Regions from separate parts of the Streptomyces sp. LS-MS-L19 genome, predicted to be linked through region 3. Evidence: riboswitches for the same ligand, from Rfam matches in the RefSeq annotation. Region 3 holds a riboswitch; each other region holds the start of a gene.
The links. A riboswitch is a leader RNA that binds a small molecule or an ion and turns the genes downstream of it on or off. The one in region 3 is predicted to bind cyclic di-AMP.
Positions count from the first base shown of each region.

Region 1: it holds a riboswitch for cyclic di-AMP, as region 3 does, so the genes downstream of both, AC2XR2_RS21520 (M23 family metallopeptidase) here and AC2XR2_RS06335 (C40 family peptidase) in region 3, are expected to answer to the same signal.
Region 2: it holds a riboswitch for cyclic di-AMP, as region 3 does, so the genes downstream of both, AC2XR2_RS37520 (M23 family metallopeptidase) here and AC2XR2_RS06335 (C40 family peptidase) in region 3, are expected to answer to the same signal.

Region 1 is NZ_JBYCLL010000001.1:4,818,562-4,824,143, forward strand. It holds gene AC2XR2_RS21510 (PrsW family intramembrane metalloprotease) at 1-981, shown strand, start outside; gene AC2XR2_RS21515 (aldo/keto reductase) at 1,057-2,001, opposite strand; gene AC2XR2_RS21520 (M23 family metallopeptidase) at 2,175-3,200, opposite strand; cyclic di-AMP (ydaO/yuaA leader) riboswitch at 3,212-3,368, opposite strand; tRNA gene AC2XR2_RS21525 (tRNA-Met) at 3,668-3,741, opposite strand; gene AC2XR2_RS21530 (hypothetical protein) at 3,898-4,149, shown strand; gene AC2XR2_RS21535 (class II glutamine amidotransferase) at 4,193-4,942, shown strand; gene AC2XR2_RS21540 (sensor histidine kinase) at 5,004-5,582, shown strand, end outside.
Region 2 is NZ_JBYCLL010000001.1:8,412,994-8,418,575, forward strand. It holds gene AC2XR2_RS37515 (alpha-galactosidase) at 1-1,661, shown strand, start outside; cyclic di-AMP (ydaO/yuaA leader) riboswitch at 1,964-2,128, shown strand; gene AC2XR2_RS37520 (M23 family metallopeptidase) at 2,131-3,075, shown strand; gene AC2XR2_RS37525 (exo-rhamnogalacturonan lyase family protein) at 3,292-5,582, shown strand, end outside.
Region 3 is NZ_JBYCLL010000001.1:1,468,169-1,473,750, reverse strand. It holds gene bioB (biotin synthase BioB) at 1-517, opposite strand, end outside; gene AC2XR2_RS06355 (8-amino-7-oxononanoate synthase) at 666-1,793, shown strand; gene AC2XR2_RS06350 (DUF397 domain-containing protein) at 1,833-2,054, opposite strand; gene AC2XR2_RS06345 (helix-turn-helix domain-containing protein) at 2,064-2,927, opposite strand; gene AC2XR2_RS06340 (ATP-binding protein) at 3,141-3,599, shown strand; gene AC2XR2_RS06335 (C40 family peptidase) at 4,126-4,599, opposite strand; cyclic di-AMP (ydaO/yuaA leader) riboswitch at 4,603-4,782, opposite strand; gene AC2XR2_RS06330 (hypothetical protein) at 5,115-5,420, opposite strand; gene AC2XR2_RS06325 (ATP-dependent Clp protease proteolytic subunit) at 5,428-5,582, opposite strand, start outside.

The DNA of each region.
Region 1 (5,582 bases), 3.4 Mb from region 3:
GCGACGGTGATAGCGCCGATCGTCGAGGAGTCGGCCAAGGCGGCCGCGGTTCTGCTCGTGTTCCTGTTCCGCAGACGGGACTTCACCGGGATCGTCGACGGGGTGGTGATAGCCGGGGTCACCGCGACCGGCTTCGCGTTCACCGAGAACATCCTCTACCTCGGCACCGCCTTCGGCACCGACCAGCTCACCGGTGACCGCGGCATCGCCTCCGTCACCGCCGCGACCTTCTTCGTGCGGGTCGTGATGTCACCGTTCGCGCACCCCCTGTTCACCGTCCTCACCGGCATCGGCTTCGGCATCTCCGCGCTCTCGTCGGAACGCCAGCACATCCGCCGGGTGCTCGTCCCGCTGTCCGGGCTGCTGCTCGCGATGGGCATGCACGCGATGTGGAACGGCTCCTCGACGTTCGGGGAGTACGGGTTCTTCGCGGTCTACGCGATGTTCATGGTGCCGGCGTTCGCGCTGCTGACCTGGCTGGTCATCTGGACGCGGCAGCGGGAGCTGAAGACCGTGCGCGAGGAACTGCCCGCGTACGCCGTCGCCGGGTGGCTGGCGCCGGCCGAGCCGTACGCGCTCGGCTCGATGCGGGCGCGGCGGGTGGCGCGGGAGTACGCGCGGCGGCAGCTGGGCGGGCGGCCGGCGGGGCGGGCGGTCGCGCAGTACGAGGCGTACGCCACGTCTCTCGCGTTCCTGCGGCGGCGGGGGCGGCTCGGGCGGGCGAACGCGGACTTCGTCGTACGGGAGCGGGAGTTGCTCCAGGAGCTGTGGCGGCGACGGGACGTGGCGCGACCGGCGCTGGAGTACGCGGCGCGGGTGGCTGCGCCGCCTCGGCCGGTGTACGGCGTGTACGGGGTGTACGGGTATCCGCCCCAGCCGGCCCATCCTGCACAGCCGGCCCATCCTGGCTTCCCCATCCAGCCGGTCCAGCCGGTCCACCCGACGGTGCCGTATCCCGCGTACAACCCGTACCGGACGTAGGGCTGCGCAGGGTTCGGCACCGCCGGTCACCGCCGTGGCGGAAAGGGAAGGCCGACGGAGGGCGAGCCCGTCCCCTTACGCCGACGCCTCCGTCAGGCGGCTCACTTCCTCCTCCGTCAACGTCACGTCCGCCACGCGCAGCAGTGCCGGGAGCTGTTCCACCGTGCGGGCGGAGGCGATGGGGGCCGTGACCGTGGGCCGGGCCGCGAGCCAGGCGAGGGCGATCGTGGCGACCGGGACCGTGTGGGCCTCGGCGATGTCGTCGAGGGCCGCGAGGACCTTGCGGCCGCGGTCGGTGTCGAGGTGCTTGCCGGCTCCCGCGGCCCGCGCCCCCTCCACCGTCGTACCAGGGCGGTACTTGCCCGTGAGGAAGCCGGACGCGAGGGCGTAGTACGGCACGGCGGCGAGGCCCTCCCGGGCGGCGACGGCCTGGAGTTCGCCCTCGTACGTGTCGCGCGAGACCAGGTTGTAGTGGGGCTGGAGGGCGACATAGCGCGCCAGGCCCTCGCGGTCGGAGAAGGCGAGGGACTCCGAGAGCCGCCCGGCGGAGATGTTGGACGCGGCGATCGCCCGCACCTTGCCCGCCTTCACCAGCTCGTCCAGCGCGCCGATGATCTCCTCGACCGGCACCTCGGTCTTGTCGAAGTGGGTGTAGTAGAGGTCTATGTAGTCGGTGCCCAGGCGCTTGAGGGACGCGTCGGCGGCGGCCTTGATGTTCGCCCCCGAAAGGCCCGGGAAGTCGGGGTGCTGGCTGACCTTCGTGGCGATGACGACGTCGTCGCGGTTGCCGCGGGCCGCCACCCACTTGCCGATGATCGTCTCGGACTCGCCGCCGGAGTTCCCGTCGACCCACGCGGAGTACGAGTCGGCCGTGTCGACGAAGTTGCCGCCCGCGGCGGTGTAGGCGTCGAGGACGGCGAAGGACGTGGCCTCGTCGGCGGTCCAGCCGAAGACGTTGCCGCCGAGGGAGAGCGGGAAGACCTCGAGGTCGGAGGAGCCGAGCTTGCGAAGGGAAGTCATGCCATACGTCAACACCCGCGCCGGACGGGGATCTTCCGCCGCGGCCGCAAAGTCCTCGTAAACAACCGGAATCACCCCCTCCGAAACTCCGCCCCCACACGCACCGACGGCCCTGACGTCGGGGGGACGTCGTCAGGGCCGCCGGAAACCGCAGTGAGGTCAGTGAGGGAAGCTCAGGGGGTGAGCCCCTTGCCCCGCAGCCACGCCATCGGGTCGATCCCGTCGGCCGAGCCGCCCGGGTGGACCTCCAGGTGCAGGTGGGCGCCCGTGACGTTGCCGGTGGCGCCCACGCGGCCGATGACGTCACCGGTGGCGACCTTCTGCCCGACGCTGACGCTGATCGAGGACTGGTGGCAGAACCACAGCTCGGTGCCGTCGTCGAGGGTGAGGATCGTGCGGTAGCCGTAGGAACCGGCCCAGCCGGCCTCCGTGATGGTGCCGCTGTGGATCGCCTTGATGAGGGTGCCCGTGGGCGCGGCGAAGTCGAGGCCCGTGTGGTAGCCGGAGGACCACAGCGAACCGGCCTGACCGAAGGTCGAGGTGATGGTGTACGACGAGGTCGGCAGCGTGTACTGCTTGGCGAGCTCGGCCAGGCGCGCGGCCTCGGCCTTCTTCGCGGCCTCCTCCTCCGCCTTCTTCTTCGCGGCGGCGGCCTTCTCCTGGGCGTCCTTCTCCGCCTTGGCGGCGGCCTCGTCGGCCTCCTTCTCGGCGGCGGCCGCGACGGCCTGGGCGGCCTTGGTGTCAAGCTGGTCCTGCTGGAGCTCGGCCTGGGCGAGGATGCGCGAGCGCAGCGCCTCACCGGCGTCCGAGGTGCCCTGGGCGGTGTCGGCGGTGGTGGTGCCGACGCTGCTGAAGGCGCTCGTGTCGTCCGCGCCGGAGTCGGAGTCGTCCGAGATGAGCGAGCCGACGTTGGGCAGGTCGGGCATCGAGATGGAGACCGGCGGCTTGCCGGTGTTGGCGCTGGCCATCCCGCCGGCGCTGACCGCGGCTATGACACCGACGCCGAGGACGGTGGAGCTGCGGGCGAAGCCTCCGCCGCGCTGCTTGGCGACGCGGTGCCGGCCTCGGACCGGGGCGAGGGTGTCCGCGGTGGGGTTCCACTCGCCGAGCGGGGCCTCGTCGTCGGCGCGGTAACCGCCGTACACGAGAGTGCTGCGCGGTACGGACGGGGCCTCGGGGGCAGGCGGGTTGGACGCCACGTGGGCGCGCTCCTTTCCTTCCTTCTCGCCTACCGGGTTAGCTGACGGGTTCGGAGCAGGAAGGTCTCCTACGCGCGTATACCCGCCGTGCTGCCACGGCGGTCCACGAGCGATTCACCCCAAGTAGTGGTTCCCCGGTTCCCTTGCGGAATTCGGCGCGTGAGCACGGAGCCGTCTCTTGTGACGGCTGGGACGACCGCGCTGCGTTATCGAACGTTAATAGACCCGGGGGCCCGATTCCAAGCTGTTCCGCTTGATCATTAACGAAATCCCGCTGGACTTACGGCCCATGAACGGTGAAAAACGGGCGAGTTGGCCACGGCTCAGACGGGACACAGGTATTGACGGTATGTCAGTTGTCATGCGGAGGGCAGTCACTCGCTCACCCAACGTCACGAGCGGCGCCTGGCCGGGGAAAACACTCAGGGCCGGAATCCATGAACTGGATTCCGGCCCTGAGCCTTGAGTAGCGGGGACAGGATTTGAACCTGCGACCTCTGGGTTATGAGCCCAGCGAGCTACCGAGCTGCTCCACCCCGCGTCGGTGTGACACCAGCATACGTCATCCACGAGGCGACGCGCGCACGCATTACGGCGCACCCCCTCCCCAGCGGGTGGCCGGCGACCTCCGAGGCCGGGCCCGCGCCGGGCCCGGACGCCGTACCGTGGCCTTGCTCACAGGAACCAGGAGGGGACCATGACGGCAGCCGACGAGCGTCCGGTGGAGATCGACAAGCGGGACGTCCCGCTCTCCGGGGGCCGGACCCTGAGGGTGACGGAGTTCTCCAACGGCGCCATCCGGCTGGCGGTGCACACGGGCTCGCCGTACGTGATCACGAGCCTGGAGCAGATCGACGGCGGAGCCGTGCTGAAGCTGTCCCCCGGCCGCGAGGGCTCCAACGCCCACCGCAACTGGGTCCGCGACCACGGCGAGGACCGGACCTCGTAGGACCGCCGCCCGGTGCCGTCGGCACGGTCAGTACGGTCAACCCATGTGCCGTCTCCTCGGCGTGGTCAGCCGCGCACCCCTCCCCCTTGCCACCACCCTGGGCGAACTGGCCGCTCCCTTCACGGAGTTGAGCCGGGAGCACGCTGACGGGTGGGGCATCGCCGCCTGGCCGGGGCGGGGCGGGGACGGTCCGCGGGTGGTCAAGGGGATCGCGCGGGCGGCGGGAGACCGGCTCTGGGACGACGCCCTCGGCGGGACGCCCGCCGACGCCGCCGTGCTGCATCTGCGGATGGCGAGCCCCGGGCTGCCCGTCGTGCCGGGCAACACCCACCCGTTCACCGCCGGCGGCCTCGCCTTCGCGCACAACGGCTTCTTCTCGCCGTACGACGCCCTCGACGGGCTCATCGACCCCGGCCTGCTGTCCGGGGCCGGCGGGGGCACCGACTCCGAGCGGTTCTTCCTGCGGGTGCTGACCCTGCTGCGGGACAAGGGCCCGGTCGACGCGCTTGCGCAGGCCGCCGAGGACATCCGCGCCCGTACCTCCTTCGCGAGCCTCAACTGCCTGCTGCTGACGCGGGAGGCGCTGTACGCGTACGCCGACGAGGACCCGGAGTCCGAGGTCAGCCGGCGGCGCGGGCCCGACTTCTTCCGGCTGCGGTACCGGGCGGACGGCGAGCGGGTGGTCGTGGCGTCGAGCGGGGTGCCGCAGCCGGACCGGGCGTGGAGCGTGCTGCCGTACCGGCGGGTGCTGGAGGTCCGGCGGGGCGACCTGGGCGTACGTGTGCACGGGTGACCGGCGGATGGTGTAGCGGGCTACACCGTGCGGCCGGGGCGGATCCTCTAGCGTGAGCGGCATGTGGAAGGCGTTCCGGCGTGCGGCGATGGCGACCGTGCACCTCGTGGTGGCCGCGGCGATGTGCTTCGGGGTGTACCTCTTCGTCACCGTGCTGCTGATCACCGCCGTCGGCACGCTCGCGGTGGTCGGCTGCTGGCTGCTGCCCGAGGCCGTGCTGCTGATACGGCGGATCGCGGGCGCCAAACGGAACCTGACCGCGCTGTGGACGGGCCGCGAGATCCCCGAGGCGTACCCACCGATCACCGGCACCCTGCGCGAGCGGCTGCGTGTCTCGGTGCGGGACCCCGGCACGCTCAGGGACCTGCGCTGGATGCTCGCCTACTACCTCTACGGCGCCCTCCTCGTCCTCGCCCTCCCGCTGTGGCCGGTGGCCCTGGTGGTCGACGGGGCGTGGGCCGGCGCGCTGCGCCGCACCCCTGTCGTCCTGCCGCTGATCGTGCAGCTCGCGGACCTCGAGGCCCGCTGGTCGACCGTGCTGCTCATGCCCTCCCCGAAGGCCCGGCTGGCCCGGCGGGTCGAGGAGCTGAAGGAGACCCGGGCCGACGCGATCGCCGCCCACGAGGCCGAACTGCGCCGC
Region 2 (5,582 bases), 6.9 Mb from region 3:
GCCCGGTCGAGCTGCTCCGCGCCGACTCCGCGACCTGGACGCTGCCCGACCGCGAGGACGGCTGGCGGCTCTCCCAGCTGCACGGCCGCTGGGCCGCCGAGTCCCTGCTCACCCAGGCCCCGCTCACCTACGGCGAGAAGGTCATCGGCAGCCGCCGCGGCCACACCGGGCACCAGCACCTGCCCTGGGTCGCGCTCGACACCGACGCCACCGAGGAGCGAGGCGAGGTCTACGGCGTCGCCCTCGGCTGGTCGGGGTCCTGGCGGATCGCGGTCGCCCAACTCCCCGACGCGCGCGTGCAGATCACCGGCGGCGCCGGCTACGACGAGTCCGGCCTGCTGAGCCTGGCCGGGGGCGAGTCCTTCACGACCCCCGTCTTCGCCGGACTCTGGAGCGACGGCGGCTTCGGCGGCGCGAGCCGGGCCTGGCACGCCTGGCAGCGGGCGTACGTCATCCCGGACGCCGACCACGACCGCCCCGTGCTGTTCAACTCCTGGGAGGCCACCAACTTCGACATCTCCGAGGAGCAGCAGGGCACCCTCGCCCGGCGGGCCGCCGCGGTCGGTGTCGAGCTGTTCGTGGTCGACGACGGCTGGTTCGGCGCCCGCACCAGCGACCGCGCCGGGCTCGGCGACTGGGCCCCCAACCCGGACCGCTTCCCCGCCGGCCTCAAGCCGCTCGGCGACTACGTGCACGCGCTCGGCATGCAGTTCGGCATCTGGGTCGAGCCGGAGATGGTCAACCCGGACAGCGAGCTGTACCGCGCCCACCCGGACTGGGTGCAGTACCAAGCGGGACGAAAGCGGACGGAGTTCCGCAATCAGCTCGTACTGAACCTCGCGCGCGAGGACGTCCGGGAGTACCTGTGGGAGCAGCTCGACGCACTGCTGTCGAGCGCCCCGATCGACTACGTCAAGTGGGACTTCAACCGCTGCTTCACCGACGCGGGCTGGCCCGGCGACCCCTACCCGCAGCGCCTGTGGGTGGACCACGTGCACGGCTTCTACGCCCTGCTGGACCGGTTGCGCGCGGCCCACCCCGGTGTCGCCTTCGAGTCCTGCTCGGGCGGCGGCGGCCGGATCGACCTCGGGGTGCTGAGCCGCACCGACCAGGTGTGGACCTCGGACAACACCGACCCGCTCGACCGTCTCGCCATCCAGCACGGCTTCAGTCAGATCCACCCCGCGCGAGTGATGGCCGCCTGGGTCACCGACAGCCCCAACACCCAGCTCAACGACCGGGTGAGCTCGCTGCGGTTCCGGTTCGTGAGCTCCATGGCCGGGGTGCTCGGGGTCGGCGGCGACCTCACGGAGTGGACCGAGGAGGAGCTCGCCGAGGCCCGCCGCTGGGTGGACCTCTACAAGGAGATCCGGCCCCTGGTGCAGCACGGCGAGCTCCACCGGCTGCGGCCACCGCGGGGCGGGCTGAGCGCGGTGCAGTACGTCCGCGGGGACGAGACGGTCGTGCTCGCGTGGCTTCAGGCTCAGCACTACGGGGAACCCGTGCCCGCGGTGCGGCTGCGCGCCCTCGACCCGACGGCGTCGTACGAATGCCTCGAAACGGGCGAAGTTCACCGAGGGGCCGTATTGCTGCATCACGGACTTCGCACCGGTTTGCGCGGCGACCTGGATGCGGCAGTTCTCCGGCTGCGCCGCATCTAAGGCTTCTGTCCGAATTGCTGGATTCTTTCCAACTCCTTCCGGAGTATGGGGTCCTGTGAATTCGTGACGTGAGGAGCGTCATATCGGTGACGGTGCGTCGCCCGTCATGTTCACGTAATTCGTCTGGTTTTCAAGGGGCTTTGTGTCGGGGGCGGGCGTCTGATTCACACAGGGTGACCGGTAATTCCCATAAGGGATCAACAGGAACGCATTCGCGGGGAACTGCTCACTTGTCCCTTTGCGTCTTGCTCGTTTACGTTCGCCACCGATCCGGTCGGACGCCCAATCCTGCCGCCGAACGGATTCCGCACACACTCACCCGTGCACGGCAGGAGCGGGGGACCCACAGGCAGTACCGCCTGTTCCGGTCTCCGGAACAGGCTTGGGGTTTAGTCGCGTCCCGACGCGGCCGGGCATCTCCAGCTCGCACCCGACAGCTCACCTCGCAGGCGCCGGAGAGGAATTCGCCATGCCCGCGAAGGGTAAGCACCGCCGCCCGAAGTCCCAGCGCTTCACCCGCTCGATCGCCGTCGCCGGTACCGGGGGTGCCGCGCTCGCCCTCCCGCTCATGGGGGCCACCGGCGCTCACGCCGCCACCGCGCAGTCCGTCTCGGAAAAGGCCGTTCAGTCGCTTCCGGTCACGCAGAAGGCCGCCGCCAAGCCGGCCGAAAAGACCGCCAAGAAGGACACCGCGAAGGCCTCGACCGTGCGCACCTATTCGGTGCGTGTCGGCGACTATCTCTCGAAGATCGCCGACGAGCAGAATGTCGCCGGCGGCTGGAAGAAGCTCTACGCCGACAACCGCGAGGCCGTCGGTGACGACCCCTCGCTGATCCACCCCGGCCTGAAGCTGTCGATCGGCAAGAAGGCGACCACCGGCGCGACGAAGACCAAGTCCTCGGCCAAGTCGTCCTCCTCGAAGTCGTCTTCCCCGAAGGCGGAGAAGGCGGAGGCGAAGGCGTCGAAGTCGACGGCCGCGACCCAGAGCTCCGACACCAGCTCCAGCGGCTACACCCTCCCGGTCAGCGGTGCCACCATCGGCACCGGGTACCGCGTGGCGGGCGCCATGTGGTCCAGCGGTTACCACACCGGAGTCGACTTCGTCGTCCCGACCGGCACCTCGCTGAAGGCCGTCGCCGCGGGCACGGTCGTCTCCGCGGGCTGGGGCGGCGCCTACGGCAACCAGGTCGTCATCAAGCTGAACGACGGCTACTACGCGCAGTACGCCCACCTCTCGCAGCTCTCCGTCTCGGCCGGCCAGACCGTGACCGAGGGCCAGCAGATCGGCCTCTCCGGCGCCACCGGCAACGTGACAGGGCCGCACCTGCACTTCGAGATCCGCACCACGCCGGACTACGGCTCGGACGTGGACCCGGTCGCCTACCTCCGCTCGAAGGGCGTCGCCGTCGGCTGACCCCGCCCCTGTGCCACCGAAGGCCGGACCCCGATCCCCGGGTCCGGCCTTCGGTGTTTTTTCGTCGGCAGCCCACGCACTGGTGTTTGCGCCTTCATGATCACTTCATTGCGTTCTTGTGGCAGGGGTGCTCAGGGCGTCGACAGGGAGGGGAAGGTGGGGACACAGTGAACTCCGTTGTTGCGCAAGCGCTTTCTACGGCCTTCGGAGGTCACCGTGCCCGGCGTCGACCGACGCACCGTCTTCAAGGGCGCCGCAGCCGCGGCCGCCCTCACCCAGTTCTCCTGGGCGCAGTCCCGCTCCGCCGCCGCGGTGGCCGGTGACGACGACACCGAACTCCACTGGCTGGAGGGGCAGCCCGACGTCCACGCCGGTGCCACCTGGGGCGTGCCGTGGTCGCGCGGCACCCACCGCCCGGAGCAGCGGTTCCGGCTCGCCACCTCGGGCGGCGACGAGGTCCCGGTGCAGAGCTGGGCCACCGCCTACTGGCCCGACGGCTCGGTGAAGTGGACCGCGCATGCCATCGCCCCCGACGCACCGCGGGCCGACCGCTATCTGCTGAGCGCGGGCAGTCCGGCCGCGCCCGCCCACCGGGTCACCGTCGGCCGGGGCAGCGGCGGCCGGATCGAGGTGTCGACCGGCGTGATCACCGCCGTCTTCGGGACCAAGGGCTCCGACACCGTCGTACGCGGGATCCGGCGCGGCACGACCGAGATCGCCCGCGACGGACGGCTGGTGGCGCTGCGCCAGGACTCCGTGCGCGAGGGCGCGGACCTCGACAGCTTCGCGGGCCGGATCGAGAAGATCACGGTCGAACAGGACGGACCCGTCCGTGCCGTGATCCGGGTCGAAGGGCGGCACCGGCACGGTGGCAGGGCATGGCTGCCGTTCGTGCTGCGGTTCGCCTTCTTCGCCGGTGCGGAATCCTTCCGCCTGGTGCACACCTTCGTCTGGGACGGCGAGCAGCGGCCCGGCTCCGACGAGGGCGACTTCCTGCGCGGACTCGGCGTCCGCTTCACTCTGCCGCTGAGCGATCAGCCCTACGACCGCCATGTGCGGTTCGCCGACGCGGGCGGCGGCCTGTTCAGCGAGGCCGTCCAGGGAATCACCGGGCTGCGGCGCGACCCGGGCGCGGCGGTGCGGGCCGCACAGATCGCGGGCGAACGACTCCCCGACACCGCCACGTGGGACACCCGGGTGGCGAGCCGGCTCGCCTACATCCCGCGCTGGGGCGACTACACGCTCACCCAGCCGACCGCCGACGGCTACCAGATCCGCAAGCGCACCACGGCGGGCTACGGCTGGATCCCGGCCGCGGCCGGACAGCGCGCGGCCGGCTTCGGCTACGTCGGCGGCGCCGACGGCGGACTCTCCTTCGGCCTGCGGGACTTCTGGCAGCGCCACCCCGCCCAACTCGACGTGCGCGGCGCCGAGTCCACGGCCGCCGAAGTCACCCTCTGGCTCTACTCACCCGAGGCCCAACCCCTCGACCTGCGCTTCTACCACGACGGCCTCGGCCAGGACACCTACGAGGAACAGTCCGACGGCGGCCTGGAGATCACGTACGAGGACTACGAACCGGGCTTCGGCACCCCGTACGGCATCGCCCGCACCACCGAACTGACCTTCTGGGCCCTGGAGAAGACCCCGCCCGCCGAGGCCCTGGCCGCCCAGGCGAAGGCGGTGGCCGCTCCTCCGCTGCTCGCCGCCACTCCCCAACGGCTGCGCTCGGCAGGTGTGTTCGGCGACTGGGCGCCCGTGGACCGCTCCTCGAAGGCCCGCGCGGTGATCGAGGACCACCTCGACGACCTGTTCGCCTACTACCGCGACCAGCGCGAGCAGCGCCGCTGGTACGGCTTCCTCGACTACGGCGACGTCCAGCACACCTACGACAACGACCGGCACGTCTGGCGCTACGACGTCGGTGGATTCGCCTGGGACAACTCGGAGTTGGGCACCGACCTCTGGCTCTGGTACCACTTCCTGCGGACCGGCTCCCCGGAGGTGTTCCGGTTCGCGGAGGCAATGACCCGGCACACCGGCGAGGTCGACGTCTACCACCTCGGCAAGTGGGCGGGCCTCGGCACCCGGCACGGAGTGCAGCACTGGGCGGACAGCGCCAAGCAGGTGCGCATCTCCACGGCCGCCAACCGCCGCTTCCACTACTACCTCACCGGTGACGAGCGCACCGGCGACCTGTTGAGCGAACTCGCCGACGTGGAGCTGACCTTCCTGGAGGTCGATCCGCAGCGCAAGGTCCGCACCGACGGCTACGAGCCCGGTGACCGGCACGCCCTGTCGGTCGGCTTCGGCACCGACTGGGGCGGGATCTCGGCTGCCTGGCTCACGGAATGGGAGCGGGGCGGTCCGGGCGCGGCCCGGGCGAAGGCCAAGCTCGTCAACTCGCTGCGGACCATCGCCGCACAGCCCAACGGGTTCTTCACGGGGGCGGGTCTGCTCGACGCCGACACCGGCAAGTTCGCCGTGACGACCGACACGGCCGTCAA
Region 3 (5,582 bases):
ACTCGGACGTGTTGAGGTTGTGGTTGTAGGCGTCCGCGCCCGCCTCGCGCAGCCGCTCGGCCTGGCCGTCGGAGAGCAGACCGAGGCAGGCGCACACCTCCACGCCCTCGTTCTGCTCCTTGATCGCCTTGATGGTGCCCGCCACCCGGTCCACGTCCCGGTCGGTCGGCCCGCGCCCGGAGGCCACCAGACAGACCCGCTTGGCGCCACCGGCGAGACCGGCCGCCGCGGCCTGGGAGGCCTGCTCGGGCTTGAGCCAGGTGTACTTGAGGATGCCGGTCGACGAGCCGAGCCGCTGGGAGCAGTACGAGCAGTCCTCGGGGCACAGCCCGGACTTCAGGTTGACGAGATAGTTGAGTTTCACCCGCCGCCCGAACCAGTGCCGGCGCACCTTCCCGGCCGCGGCCACCACATCGAGCAGCTCGTCGTCGGACGTGGCCAGTACGGCCAGCGCCTCCTCGCGGGTCGGCAGCTCGCGCCGAAGCCCCTTGTCCACCAGCGTGTTCAGCAGGTCCATGAGAGCCGATCCTGTCCTACGGACCCGCCTTCGGCCAAGGTAGGGACCGAACAACTCACCCGCTTTGACGTGTGGGTATTGCCACACCGTGGGTAGCGTTTGCTGCCGCTAGGGTCTGTCCGTTGTCTACAAAAGCACCGGAGGACCCATGGCGTTCGGCTGGATCGACGAGCAGGCGGCCGCGCGCCGGCGGGCCGGACTCGTACGGACCCTGCGGCCCCGGCCGGCCGACTCGCCGCTGCTCGATCTCGCGAGCAACGACTACCTGGGCCTGGCCCGCCACCCCGAGGTCGTGGCGGGAGCGGAGGCGGCCGTCCGGACCTGGGGCGGCGGCGCCACCGGGTCGCGGCTCGTCACCGGCACCACCGAGCTGCACACCGAACTCGAGCGCGAGCTCGCCGACTTCTGCGGCTTCGAGGCGGCGCTCGTCTTCTCCTCCGGTTACGCGGCCAACCTCGCCGCCGTCACCGCGCTCGCGCCGCACGGCTCGCTGATCGTCTCCGACGCGGGCAACCACGCCTCCCTCATCGACGGCTGCCGGCTGGCCCGCGGGACGACCCAGGTCGTCGCGCACGCCGACCCGCAGGCCGTCCGCAAGGCGCTCGGTACGCATGACGGGCCCGCGGTCGCCGTGTCCGACACCGTGTTCTCCGTCGACGGGGACGCGGCACCGCTGGCCGGTCTCGCCGCGGCCTGCCGGGAGTACGGCGCGGGCCTGGTCGTCGACGACGCGCACGGCCTGGGCGTGCTCGGCGCCGGCGGCCGCGGGGCCCCGCACGCGGCGGGGCTCGCGGGCGCCGACGACGTGGTCGTCACGGTCACGCTGTCCAAGTCGCTCGGCAGCCAGGGCGGTGCCGTGCTCGGCCCCGCACGGGTGATCGAGCACCTGGTCAACGCGGCACGGACGTTCATCTTCGACACCGGTCTGGCCCCCGCGGCGGCGGGAGCCGCCCTCGCGGCACTGCGCCTGCTCGGCCGTGAGCCCGAGCGGGCCGCACGCGCGCGTGAGGTGGCGACCGGACTGCACGCACGTCTGACCGCCGCGGGTCTGGAAGCGGTACGTCCGGACGCCGCGGTGGTCTCGGTGCGCGCGCCCTCCCCGGAGGAGGCCGTGCAGTGGGCGGCCGACTGCCGGGCCGCCGGGCTCTTCGTGGGCTGTTTCCGGCCCCCGTCCGTGCCCGACGGCATCTCACGGCTCAGGCTGACCGCCCGCGCGGACCTCTCCGAGGAGCAGATCGAACGCGCTGTACGGGTGATCGGCGAGACACGACCATGAGTCGGCGTGACACGGCCGTGCGCCTGGGTGGACCGACGGTCAGAACGCGGCTGTGAAGCCCGCCCAGCTCTCGGGGGAGAAGAGCAGCGCGGGTCCGTCCGGGTCCTTGGAGTCGCGTACGGCGAGCAGCCCGGCCCAGGGCCCGGCCGACGGCCTCGCCGTCTCGACGCAGTTGTTCGCTCCGGTGCTGTAACTGCTGCGCAGCCACCGCACTTCACACAGTTCGGTACTGGAAGGAACGTGCCGAGGCAGTGCAGACATGGTGCCTCCTTACGCGCCGTCACCTAATCCGGCGATGTAATCCAACGAGTCCTCGGGCGAAAGGGCGTGGCCCTGAAGGGTGTTGAAGGCCTCGGTGTAGGCCTCCAGGTCTTCTTTCCGTTCGAGGTAGAGGCTACTCGTCAAGTGGTCGAGAACAACCACGTCCAGATCAGAAGTGCTCGAAAATGAGAAGATTACGAAAGGGCCGGTGATACCCACATGCGCCCCGGCCGTGAACGGCAGTACCTGCAGGCGCACTTGTGGCAGCCGGGCCGCCTCGAGGAGTCTGCGCAGCTGCCGGGTCATCACCTCGGGGCCGCCGACCTCCCGGCGCAGCACCGCCTCGTCCAGGACGGCGCTCAACTCCAGTGGCCGCTCGGCGCGCAGGACGTCCTGACGGGCCAGCCGCACCTCGACCAGCGCGTCGAGCCGCTCGTCGTCGAGCCCGTCCACCGCGGCCCGGGTCACCGCGCGGGCGTACTCGGGCGTCTGGAGCAGCCCGGGCACCACCGAGGTCTCCAGGGTGCGCATCGCGCTCGCCTGGGACTCCAGACTGATGAAGTCCCGGTAGGTCGGCGGGAGTACGCCACGATAGGCGTGCCACCAGTGGTGCCGGCCGCCGCCGCCCTCGTCGGAACCCGCCAATACCAGCAACAGCTCCCGCAGATCCGCGTCCGTCACGCCGAAGGCGTCGAGGAGTAACCGCACATCGGCCGGTTTCACCCCGCTGGCACCCGTCTCGATCCGGCTCACCTTCGACTGGTGCCAGCCCACGAGCCGGGCCGCCTCACCGCTGGTGAGGCCCGCACTCGCGCGCAGCGCACGCAGTTCGGCGCCCAGCTTTCGACGGCGCACCGCGGGACCGTGCTGCATGCGCTACTCCTTACTCCCTACGAGCCGCCCAAATACGGTCTCGCGTCGCAGAGTTCACCGCTTCGAGCGACAGATATATGCATATCTTGGTGGATCGGCACCCGTCGCCGCCTCGGTAATGGCACTCTGGCGAAGAACCACCAGTCCGGGACCGTACTCGAACCATCCGCACCGTGTCGGACTCCGGTCCCGTGGGAAAGGGACGACGTCGCCATGGCAGATCACCTGGAAGCATCCGTCACTCTGCCGAGCGAACCCGCCTCGGTCTCCGCGGCCCGCACCTACGTCCTGAGCACACTCGCAGAGTGGGGGCTGCCCTCGTCCACGGACACCGCCGAGACCGTCCGGCTCATCGTCTCCGAACTCGCCACCAACGCCGTACAGCACACCTTCGGTCAGTCACCCACCTTCACGGTGGACATCGAGCTGGACCGTGACGAACAACTGCGCATCGGGGTGACCGACAGCCACCCCCGCTTCCCCAAGCGCCTTCCGGCCGCGGTCCAGCAGGACAACGGACGCGGGATGGTGATCATCCGCTGGCTCACCGCGGAGTGCGGCGGAAAACTGAGAGTCAGGCCCACACGGGAGGGCGGCAAGACCGTCTCCATCGAACTCCCGTGGACGGTCCCGGCCCAGCCGGTCCCGGCGGCGGGCCAGCAGGAGCCGTAGAACCCACGACGGGGACCGAGCGCGACGCCCGGGGCCCGGCAGGAGGCATCGGTAGGCGTCCGTGGCGGCCGCCGCCTCCCGGCCCGATGAACGACCGAGTTCGTACGACGAACTGGCGAACTCAGGGCGCATGGATGCGCAGCTGCTCGCCTTCACCCGGCGCTGGGCCTCGTGGCCGGACTACTGCTGCACACCGCGCTCGCGGTGGCCGGGGCGCGGAGGTGCTCACGGCCTTTCAGGGGCTGTTCCGGGCGCTGTGTGTTGTACCTGGGGGCGGCGCCACCCTGGCGGTGTTCTGGAGACGCGTCCGGGGGCCGTCGTCGGCGTCGGCGCAGTCGCGCGCCCGCTGCGGCGGGGGGTCGTCGCCAATGCGCTCAACCCCAAAGCCGCGCTGATCGTGGTCGTACTTCGTGGACCGGCGGCACCGGAGGCGCGCTCACGGCTCTCGGTGTGCTGCCGCCGGCCCAGCCTCCGGGAGACCCGAGGGGCCGGCGGCAGGTCAGGTTGCCGCCGGCCCCTCGGGGCGTCACTTGACCCGGCCGTACCAGACGCTCTTCGTCCAGATCTTCTGCAGTCGCACCACGTCCCCGGTCTTGGGGGCGTGCCAGATCTTTCCCTTCCCGGCGTAGATGCCGACGTGGTAGACGTTCGAGCCCGAGTGGAAGAACACCAGGTCACCGGCCTTGCGGCTACCGGCGCCGATGTGGCGGGTCTTGTTGTACTGCTGGGCCGCCGTCCGCGGGAGCTTCTTGCCCGCCTTCTTGAACGAGTACAGCGTGAGCCCTGAGCAGTCGAAGCGGCGTGGCCCCGTGGCGCCGTACTTGTACGGCGATCCCTTCTTGGACGCCGCGACCTGAAGCGCCTTCGTCGCCGGCGTCGCGGCGGCGGCGTCGGCTGCGACGCCCGGAACCACGACGGAGCCGCCCACAGCGGCCATGGCGAACGCCGAGACCGTACCGGCCCGGACCATCAGCGACGGGACACGATTGAGCGCAGTCATGCGCAACCCTTCGTCAGCCGCCTGTGAAGGATGACCTGTCGGATTCGGGCTGGCGAAGTTGCCCGGCCGCTGACGCGGCTTCACCCCAAGGGCTGCTCGGCCCGGTCATGGCGTGACCGTCCCGGCGACCCGTCGTGCTTGGGTCCTCCACTCCTGCCGATCCACTTCTGTCGACCGGTCATCCAGGCGGCGGCAGGACTCGGCGTCCGCCCGGATCGCCCCGCCGCTGCGGCGGGGTCTTGTCGTCAGACAGGGATCTTGGCGCACGGAAGTGCGAAAAACCCAACGGAACCGTGGATTTGTGTTGTTACTCACCACTCACCCGTTTGGGTGAACACCCCTTCGAACGCAGGGGTGTCGAGCGCCCGAGGAGCCTCCGACCAGCACAGAAACTCCTCATTCCGCTCTCGTGTCACACGCGTTGCGCGACCCTGACGGTCGCGAAAAAGGAGCCGCGCCTCCTCCAATAGGGGGTACGTCGTTCGGCCCGTTTCAGCTCAGCCGCGGACGCCTCGTCAACTGTCGTCGGCGGGCGGCACGGTGACCCGGGCCGTGCGCCGCTCCCCGTCCAGCACCCGCAGGGCCCGGGCCAGCGTCGCGGTGTGCAGCTCGCGCTCACCCCGGGCGTGCATCACGACCAGGGCGTCACGCAGCTCGGCCGCCCTGCTCACCAGCGCCTGCGCCGCGCGCAGTCCGCCGTAGGTGTCCTCGTGCCGCGCCGGGTTGATCCGGCCCAGCAGGTCGACGACGTCGAGATAACGGTCGATCAGCTCGCCCTCGGCACGCGTGAGCGCGGGCAGCGGTGGCAGGTCCGGGATCATCTACGGCTCACCTCGCGCCCGGCGTGGTGCGCGAGGACTTGCGGCTCGGGACGATCGCGTCCGCGAGGCCGTAGTCCAGGGCGCCCTGCGCGTCGAGGATCCTGTCCCGCTCGATGTCCGCGCTCACCTGCTCGGGGTCGCGCCCGGTGTGCCGCACGAGCA